DNA from 2 places in the Arthrobacter sp. FW305-BF8 genome. Region 1 is predicted to be linked to the other one. Evidence: riboswitches for the same ligand, from Rfam matches in the RefSeq annotation. Region 1 holds a riboswitch; the other holds the start of a gene.

Evidence for each region. Region 1 has a riboswitch for thiamine pyrophosphate ahead of thiC (phosphomethylpyrimidine synthase ThiC). Riboswitches for the same ligand answer to the same signal wherever they lie in the genome.
Region 2: linked by a shared signal. The riboswitch ahead of thiO (glycine oxidase ThiO) and the one ahead of thiC (phosphomethylpyrimidine synthase ThiC) in region 1 are both predicted to bind thiamine pyrophosphate.

Annotation. Positions count from the first base shown of each region.
Region 1 covers NZ_CP084561.1:2,997,679-3,001,886, reverse strand. Annotated here, with positions in the region: gene LFT45_RS13475 (alpha/beta fold hydrolase) at 1-448, shown strand, start outside; gene thiC (phosphomethylpyrimidine synthase ThiC) at 530-2,329, opposite strand; TPP riboswitch at 2,325-2,432, opposite strand; gene LFT45_RS13465 (amidohydrolase family protein) at 2,468-3,550, shown strand; gene LFT45_RS13460 (VOC family protein) at 3,629-4,208, shown strand, end outside.
Region 2 covers NZ_CP084561.1:3,335,001-3,339,208, reverse strand. Annotated here, with positions in the region: gene LFT45_RS14990 (RNB domain-containing ribonuclease) at 1-226, opposite strand, end outside; gene LFT45_RS14985 (ferritin-like fold-containing protein) at 268-954, shown strand; gene thiE (thiamine phosphate synthase) at 994-1,695, opposite strand; TPP riboswitch at 1,723-1,843, shown strand; gene thiO (glycine oxidase ThiO) at 1,835-3,100, shown strand; gene thiS (sulfur carrier protein ThiS) at 3,135-3,371, shown strand; gene LFT45_RS14965 (thiazole synthase) at 3,389-4,171, shown strand.

The DNA.
Region 1 (4,208 bases):
CTCGCTGACGCTCGTGGAGCCGGCATGCCTGTCGCTTACCGCTGAATTGCCGGCCACCGCCGCGCACCGTGCCCTGATGGAGCCGCTGTTCGAAGTCCGGCACCAGCTTGGCGACGACGACTACGAGCGTGAGTTCCTGCGGCGGGCCTTCGCCGCGGACACGCCGGAGCCCAGCACCCCCGAGGCTAGGCGCGCGGCCAGGAGACTGCGGCTGCAGGCACCGCCGTGGCAGGCGCCGCTGCAGATCGTGCCTGGTGTTCCCACCCTGGTCCTCACCGGCGGCTGGGAGCCGCTGTACGAGGAAATCGCCGGCTACCTGCGCGAGACCGGTGCCCTGCACCGCATCGCTGCCGGAGGGCACCGGCCCCACGATTCACCCGAGGGTGACCGCTACATTCGGTCATTCATCGCCGCGGTCAGCCGCCGGGAGCAGCCCCAGGCCTCCTAAAGGCCCGGCCTCCTGAGCAGCGTTCCGCCGCCCACGTCCGGCCGGCCCCCAATGCCAGCCGGACGTGGTCTCCAACGCCCGCTAGTTGCTCGCGGACTCCGGAAGCCGCAGCTCCGGCAGGTATACCTTTCCGCCTGCAGCCAGGAACTCCTGGCTCTTCTCGCGCATGCCCTCCGCCATCTCCGCGAGGGCGGCCTGCGCCTCGGCTGAGCCGTACTCGTTCCGGATGTCCTGGCTGATCCGCATGGAGCAGAACTTGGGACCGCACATGGAGCAGAAGTGCGCCGTTTTGGCAGGCTCGGCAGGCAGTGTCTCGTCATGGAAGGACTCGGCCGTCACCGGGTCCAGGGACAGCGCGAACTGGTCGCGCCAGCGGAACTCGAACCGGGCCTTGGACAGCGCATCGTCCCGCTCGTTCGCGCCGGGGTGCCCCTTCGCAAGGTCGGCCGCGTGGGCGGCGATCTTGTAGGTGATGACGCCGGTCTTCACATCGTCCTTGTTCGGCAGGCCCAGGTGTTCCTTTGGCGTGACGTAGCACAGCATGGCTGTGCCGTACCGGGCGATTTCGGTGGCGCCGATGGCCGAGGTGATGTGGTCGTAGCCGGGGGCCACGTCCGTGACCAGCGGGCCCAATGTGTAGAAGGGTGCACCTTTGCAGAGCTCCTGCTGGCGCTCAACGTTCTCGCGCACCAGGTGGAACGGGATGTGCCCGGGCCCTTCCACCATGACCTGGACGTCGTACTCCCAGGCCCGCTGGGTCAGCTCAGCCAGGGTGTCCAGTTCGGCGAACTGTGCGGCGTCGTTGGCGTCCGCCGTCGCGCCCGGCCGGAGGCCGTCGCCCAGTGAGAAGGCGACGTCGTACTTCGCGAAGATCTCGCACAGCTCGTCGAAGTGGGTGTACAGGAAGTTTTCCTGGTGGTGGGCCAGGCACCAGCCGGCCATGATCGAGCCGCCGCGGGAGACGATGCCGGTGACACGGTTCGCCGTGAGTGGGACGTACCGCAGCAGCACGCCGGCGTGGATGGTCATGTAGTCCACACCCTGTTCGCACTGCTCGATGACGGTGTCGCGGAAGATTTCCCAGGTCAGGGCGTTCGCCTCGCCGTTGACCTTTTCCAGGGCCTGGTAGATCGGGACCGTGCCGATGGGGACGGGGGAGTTGCGGATGAGCCACTCACGGGTGGTGTGGATATCGTCGCCCGTGGACAGGTCCATCACGGTGTCCGCGCCCCACTGGGTGGCCCACTGCAGCTTGTCCACCTCCTCGGCGATTGAGCTGGTGACGGCCGAGTTGCCGATGTTGGCGTTGATCTTCACAAGGAACGCCTTGCCGATAATCATCGGCTCGGATTCCGGGTGGTTGATGTTGGTGGGGATGATGGCCCGTCCGGCGGCGAGTTCGCTGCGGACCAGTTCCACATCGCAGTTCTCGCGGAGGGCCACGAAGCGCATCTCGGGGGTGATGGTTCCCTGCCGCGCATAGTGCATCTGCGTCACAGTCTTCCCGTCCGCCGCACGGCGGGGCACCGGCCGGGCGCCTTTCCATTCGGCAGAAGCCGCGCCGCGGCGCACGGCTGATCTGCCGTCGTCGAGCAGGTTCCGTTCACGGCCGTCGTACGGCTCCGTGTCCGCCCGTGCCGCAATCCATTCCGCGCGGAACGGCGCGAGGCCCACCACCGGGTCGCTGCCCGGACCCGCCGTGCGGTAAACGCGCAGCGGCTCGTTCTGCTCACCGTTCGGTGAAGGCTCCAGCGCGATTTCCGTTACCGGAACCCGCAGGCCGTCCCCCTCCAGATAAGCCAGTGAATGGGATTTCAGCGACTGCGTTACGGTGGCGGAACCGTTTTGGGCAGGGGTCTGCTGTAATTTCTGGGTGCTCAATTTACTGCTCACTTCCTTCGCCGGCATTACCCGGACAGGTTCAACGGTCGCAGGCTGCACCAGCCTGATCTCAGCCCCTGCAGGGGCACCCGTGTGGTCGTAGACGAAGCTACCACAGCTGCGCCTTAGGCTAGTGTCATGGCGCACATCATCGAATTCAGCGGACCCGTGCTCACTGCGGCGGATGAGGAACGCCGCGGGCTCTGGGCGGTGGACGGGAAGCTGACGTTCAATGCTCCTGGCCAGCGGCCGGACGCCGTTCTGGACGGCTGGGTCCTGCCCGGCTTCGTCGATGCCCACTGCCACATCGGGCTGGGTCCGGGCGGTGCCGTGGACGACGACGTGGCGTATGACCAGGCCATGACGGACCGCAACGCCGGCACGCTGCTGGTCCGGGACGCGGGAGCGGCCAGCGACACCAGATGGCTGCAGCAGCGGGCCGACACGCCGCGGATCATCAGGGCCGGCCGGCATGTGGCCCGGTCCCGCCGGTACCTGAGGAACTTTGCGGTGGAAGTCGAGCCGGAGGGCCTCGTGGAAGCGGTGCGCAAGCAGGCGAGGGAGGGGGACGGCTGGGTCAAGCTGGTGGGGGACTGGATCGACCGGACCGCGGGCGACCTCGCGCCGTCGTTCCCGGCCGCTGCCGTGCGGGACGCCGTCCGGGCCGCCCACGACGAGGGGGCCAGGGTCACGGCGCACTGCTTCGGCGAGGACACCCTGGACGACATGCTGGACGCCGGCATCGACTGCATCGAGCACGCCACGGGCCTGCTGCCCAGGCACATCCCCCGGTTCGTTGAGCAGCAGGTGCCGATCGTGCCGACACTCATCAACATCGCCACCTTCCCGGACATCGCCAGCCAGGCTGAGGAGAAGTTCCCGCGGTATGCGGAGCACATGCGCGCACTGTGGGCCCGCCGTCGCGAGCGTGTCCTGGAAGCCTACGAGGCCGGCGTCGAAATCTATGCGGGAACGGATGCCGGCAGCGTGATCCGCCACGGCCGCGTCGCGGACGAAATCCTCGAACTCCACGCCGCCGGGCTTCCGGCACGTGCGGCGCTGGACGCGGCCTGCTGGCGTGCCCGCCGCTGGCTGGGGGCCGAGGGCCTGGCGGAAGGCGCGGACGCTGACGTGGTGGTGTGCCGGGAAGACCCGCGAGCCGTGCCGGAGACCATCCGGAGCCTCACGAATGTGGTCCTCCGGGGCACAATCGTGCATTAGGAATAAATTGAAGCTTCAAGTAATTTAGAGATGTAGAGGTCGCCGAAATCCGGTGGCCCGGACATCCGGGAGTATTCAATGACAGCAGCAGACAGCAGCCAGGACTTGCTTCCTGCCGACCTCACCATGGGCACCGTCATGCTCAAGGTGGGCGACATGAAGCTCATGACCGACTACTACCAGCGCGCCCTCGGCCTCGACGTCGTCGCCGAGCAGGACGGCGGCCTCTACCTCGGCCGGCTCAAGACGCCGCTGGTGCACCTCGCTCCCGCTCCGGGCCTCAACATCCCCGGCCGCGGTGAGGCCGGCCTCTTCCACACGGCGCTTCTGTTTGAGGACCAGTCCTCGCTGGCCGCCACCATTGCCAGCGCGGCCCAGTACGAGCCGCAGTCTTTCGCGGGCAGCGCGGACCACCTCGTGAGCGAGGCGTTCTACTTCACCGATCCGGAAGGAAACGGGATCGAACTCTACTGGGACCGCCCGCGCGAGGCATGGTCCTGGGACGGCGGGAACGTGGTCATGGACAGCCTGGCGCTGCCGCCGCAGAAGTACCTGCAGGACCACCTCACGCAGCAGTCCGTGGAAGGCCAGCGCGGCACCGACGCGGAGGTGGGGCACGTCCACCTGCAGGTGGGTGACGTCCAGTCGGCCCACGACT
Region 2 (4,208 bases), 340 kb from region 1:
GTGCCTGGTCAAGGTCGGTGGACGACGGCGGATCGATGGTCAGGAAGTCCACTCCGGTCAGGTCCAGGGCCGGGAATCCCCGGTCGGCGACGGCCGCTTCGGCTTCCTTGAGCACGTCCTCGGGGAATTCCCCCGGTAGCTCCAGCTCCGTCCGCAGCGCGCTCAATGCCTCCTCGAGCGCGTTGGTCTGCTCGTGGACGTTGGGCGACAACCGATGATGTGACACGAAAATCAGGTTAGCCCGAATTGCGCCGTTAGTCTTGGATTATGGGCACATCCTCGGCTGACACCGCTCGCTACGACCGCTTCGTCGCGGACCTCTTCGGCGTGATGGCCTACGGCGAACTGTCCGCATTCGAACGGCTCTCGTCGGACGCCCGTTACTCACCCACGCTGCACGACCGTGCCGTGCTCGGCAGGATCGCCGTCATCGAATTCCAGCACTACGAGCTCGTGAGCGCCAAGCTGGCGGGGATGGGCGTCGACGTCGAAGATGCGATGCTGCCGTTCCAGCTGGCGGTGGACCACTTCCATGAACGGACCCGCCCGGCGGACTGGTACGAGTCCCTGATGAAGGCCTACGTGGTGGACACGGTCTCCGCCGACTTCTATCGGGCCGTGGCCCGGTTTGTGGATGCCGGAACCCGTGACGTCATCCAGCAGATTCAGTCGTCGGAAGAGGCCACGGCCGTGCTGCGGGAACGGCTCAGCGGGGCCTTGGCGGACGATCCCCGGCTCGCGTCCCGGCTGGCGTTGTGGGGCCGCCGCCTCCTCGGCGAAGCGATCACGCAGGCCCAGCGCGTGGGCCACGAACACGCCTTTCTCGGCGAGCTGTTCGTCGAGGCGGAGCCCGGTGCCACGGACGCCACAGCACGCGAGCTGGTGCGGGGCATCACCGCCGAAGTCGTGGAGAACCACTCCCGGCGGATGGTCCAGCTGGGCCTGAGCGGGTAGCCCAGAGCCCTCTCTGCGCCCGCGTGCCGGCCGCTCCATTTAGGAGACGGCGGCCGGGGACGTCGCTTCGAGGGCGTCGAGCAGTTCCGCCGCGGCTGCCGCCGGGTCTGGCGCCTCGGTGATGGCCCGCACGACGACGATGCGGCTGGCTCCCGCCGCCAGGACCTGCTCCACGTTGGTGCGGTCGATCCCGCCAATCGCGAACCAGGGCAGCAGCAGGCCGCCGACCCGGTCCTCGTTTGCGGTGCGGACGGCCTCCGCTGCGTAGCGCACCAGGTCAAGCCCGACGGCGGCGCGCCCGGGCTTGGTGGGGGTGGCCCACAGCGGGCCCACGCAGAAATAGTCCAGGCCGCTGCGCCCGTGGGCGGCGCCGACGGCGGCATCCACCTGGTCCGTGCTGTGGGTGGACAGCCCGATCACGGTGGAATCGTGCAGCAGCTTCCGGGCGGCCCGGAGCGGCAGGTCCTTCTGGCCGATATGGAACACCGGTGCGCCGGCGATGGACGCGATGTCGGCGCGGTCATTGACGGCCCAGAGCCGGCCGTGCCTGCGGGCGGCAGCATGGACTACTTCCAGCAGCTCGAGTTCCTCGGCTGCCTCGATGCTCTTGTCCCGCAACTGGATGATGTCCACACCGCCGGCGAACGCCGCGTCCACGAAGTCCGCGAAGTCCCCGCGGTCCTTGCGGGCGTCGGTGCAGAGGTACAGGCGGGCAGCGGTGTGGGCAGAGTGCACGGTCATGGCAACCACCTTAGTTCCTCTAAACTGGGCAGGTACCGCGGGAGCCCGTTGCTGCTGTCATAAAGACGCAGGGCTGAGAGGGCGTCAGAGCCGACCGCTTGACCTGATCCGGTTAGTACCGGCGTAGGGAAGGAATTCCATGCCCCCTAAAATAAGCGGCGAAGATTGCTCCGCGGGCGCGTTGGAGCCCGTCGGACTTGAGGCCGATGTAGCCGTCGTTGGCGGCGGAGTCGTCGGCCACGGCATCGCCTGGGAGGCACGGCGCGCCGGCCGTTCGGTGGTGCTCATCGATGAAGCCCCGGGCAGCGGTGCAAGCTGGGCTGCGGCCGGCATGCTCGCCCCGGTCAGCGAGCTGCATTACCAGGAGGAAGGGCTCCTGGAATTGATGCTGGAATCCTCCGCCCGATGGCCTGACTTTGCGGCCACCCTCATTTCCGGCGGGGATGCCGGTTACCTGACGACGCCGACCCTGGCCGTGGGTGCCGATCCGGCCGACCGCCGGGCCCTGATGGACCTGCGGGACGTGCAGCGGGCCCACGGCCTGAACGTGGAACCGCTGACCATCCGCGAGGCACGTTCCCGGGAGCCGCTGCTCAGCCCCGGGATCTCCTGCGCCCTCGACATCCCGGCGGACCACCAGGTGGATCCGCGCAGACTCGTCCGGGCCCTTGCTGCCGAGCTGGCCGCGCAACGTCAGGAAAATGTGGCAGCGGAGGGATACGCGGTGAGGGAGCACGCCGCCGGCCTGCTCTGGGACGGCGCCCGGGTCTGCGGGGTACGGCTGGCGGGCGGCGGGTCCGTCACGGCGGCCGAGACGGTGGTGGCCAACGGCTTGGCCGCGGCGCGCCTGCAGAACCTTCCGGAAGGCCTGCAGCTGCCGCTGCGCCCGGTTTACGGAGACATCCTCAGGCTCAGGGTCCCCGAACACCTGCAGCCCCTGCTCACCGCAACGGTCCGCGGCATGGTGCGGGGCGTGCCGGTGTACGTGGTGCCCCGCCGGGACGGCACGGTGGTGATCGGCGCCACCCAGCGTGAGGACGGCGTGCCGGGCACCAGCGCCGGGGGTGTCTACCAGCTGCTGCGCGACGCCCAGGCGCTGGTGCCGGCAGTCGCAGAGCTCGAGCTGCTCGAAGCCACCGCCCGGGCCCGGCCCGGCACGCCGGACAACGCCCCGCTGCTGGGCCGGGTGCCGGCCGGCGGGCAAGATGCCGGCACGGACGTGGCTGGCCTCATCATCGCCACCGGCTTCTTCCGCCACGGCGTCCTGCTGACCCCGGCCGCCGCGGTCATCTGTCGCCAGCTCATGGACGGCATCACCGATCCGCGCTGGGCCAAGTTCCGGCCGGGCAGGTTCTCTCCCGGGCTCCCAGACCCTCTGGGATCTGCCGCTGCACTCAGCATTTGACCCGCGTCACCTTTGACCTAACCAAGGAACCAGCATGAACATCACACTGAACGGCATCGAACAGGAAATCAGCGAGGGCGCCTCCGTCACCTCACTCGTCAGCCAGGTCACGGGGCGCCAACTGGCCGCCAGCGGTCAGGCGGCCGACGGCCAGCGGCTGGGTGTGGCGGTGGCCCGCAACTCGGCCGTCGTGCCGCGCAGCCAGTGGCACGCCACGGCACTCGCAGACGGCGACGAGATCGAACTTGTCACGGCAGTCCAAGGAGGGTAAGGACGATGGCAGAAACAATGATTGAAACAGCAGACAGCCTGGTCATTGACGGGGCGGAGCTGACCTCGCGGCTCATTATGGGCACCGGAGGCGCTCCAAGCCTGGACGGTCTCGGCGCAGCGCTGCTCGCGTCCGGGACCCAGCTGACCACCGTCGCAATGCGGCGCTACTCGCCTGCCGAAACCGGCTCGCTGTTCCAGCTGCTGGTGGACCACAACATCCGCGTGCTCCCCAACACCGCCGGCTGCTTCACGGCCCGGGACGCTGTGATGACGGCGGAGCTGGCCCGGGAAGCGCTGGAGACCGACTGGGTCAAGCTCGAAGTCATCGCCGACGAGCACACGCTCCTGCCTGATGCCGTGGAACTGGTGGACGCCACCGAGCAGCTGGTCAACCGAGGCTTCAAGGTGTTCGCCTACACCAATGACGATCCCGTCCTGGCGCTGCGGCTGGAGAACCTCGGTGCGTCGGCGGTCATGCCGCTGGGAGCGCCGATCGGCACGGGCCTGGGCATCCTCAATCCGCACAACATCGAGCTGATCGTGTCACGGGCCTCCGTTCCCGTGGTTCTGGATGCAGGGATCGGCACGGCCTCGGACGCGGCCCTGGCCATGGAACTGGGGTGCGACGCCGTGCTGCTGGCCACCGCCGTGACCCGGGCCCAGAACCCCGTTCTCATGGCCGAAGCCTTCAAACACTCCGTGATCGCCGGTAGGCTGGCGCGTGCGGCCGGGCGGATCCCGCGCCGTGAGCATGCCTTGGCGTCGTCGGCCATGGAGGGCCGGGCGGAGTTCCTCTAAGCCCGGCCAACCCGTGCCCGGTGGCGTGCGGCCAGCT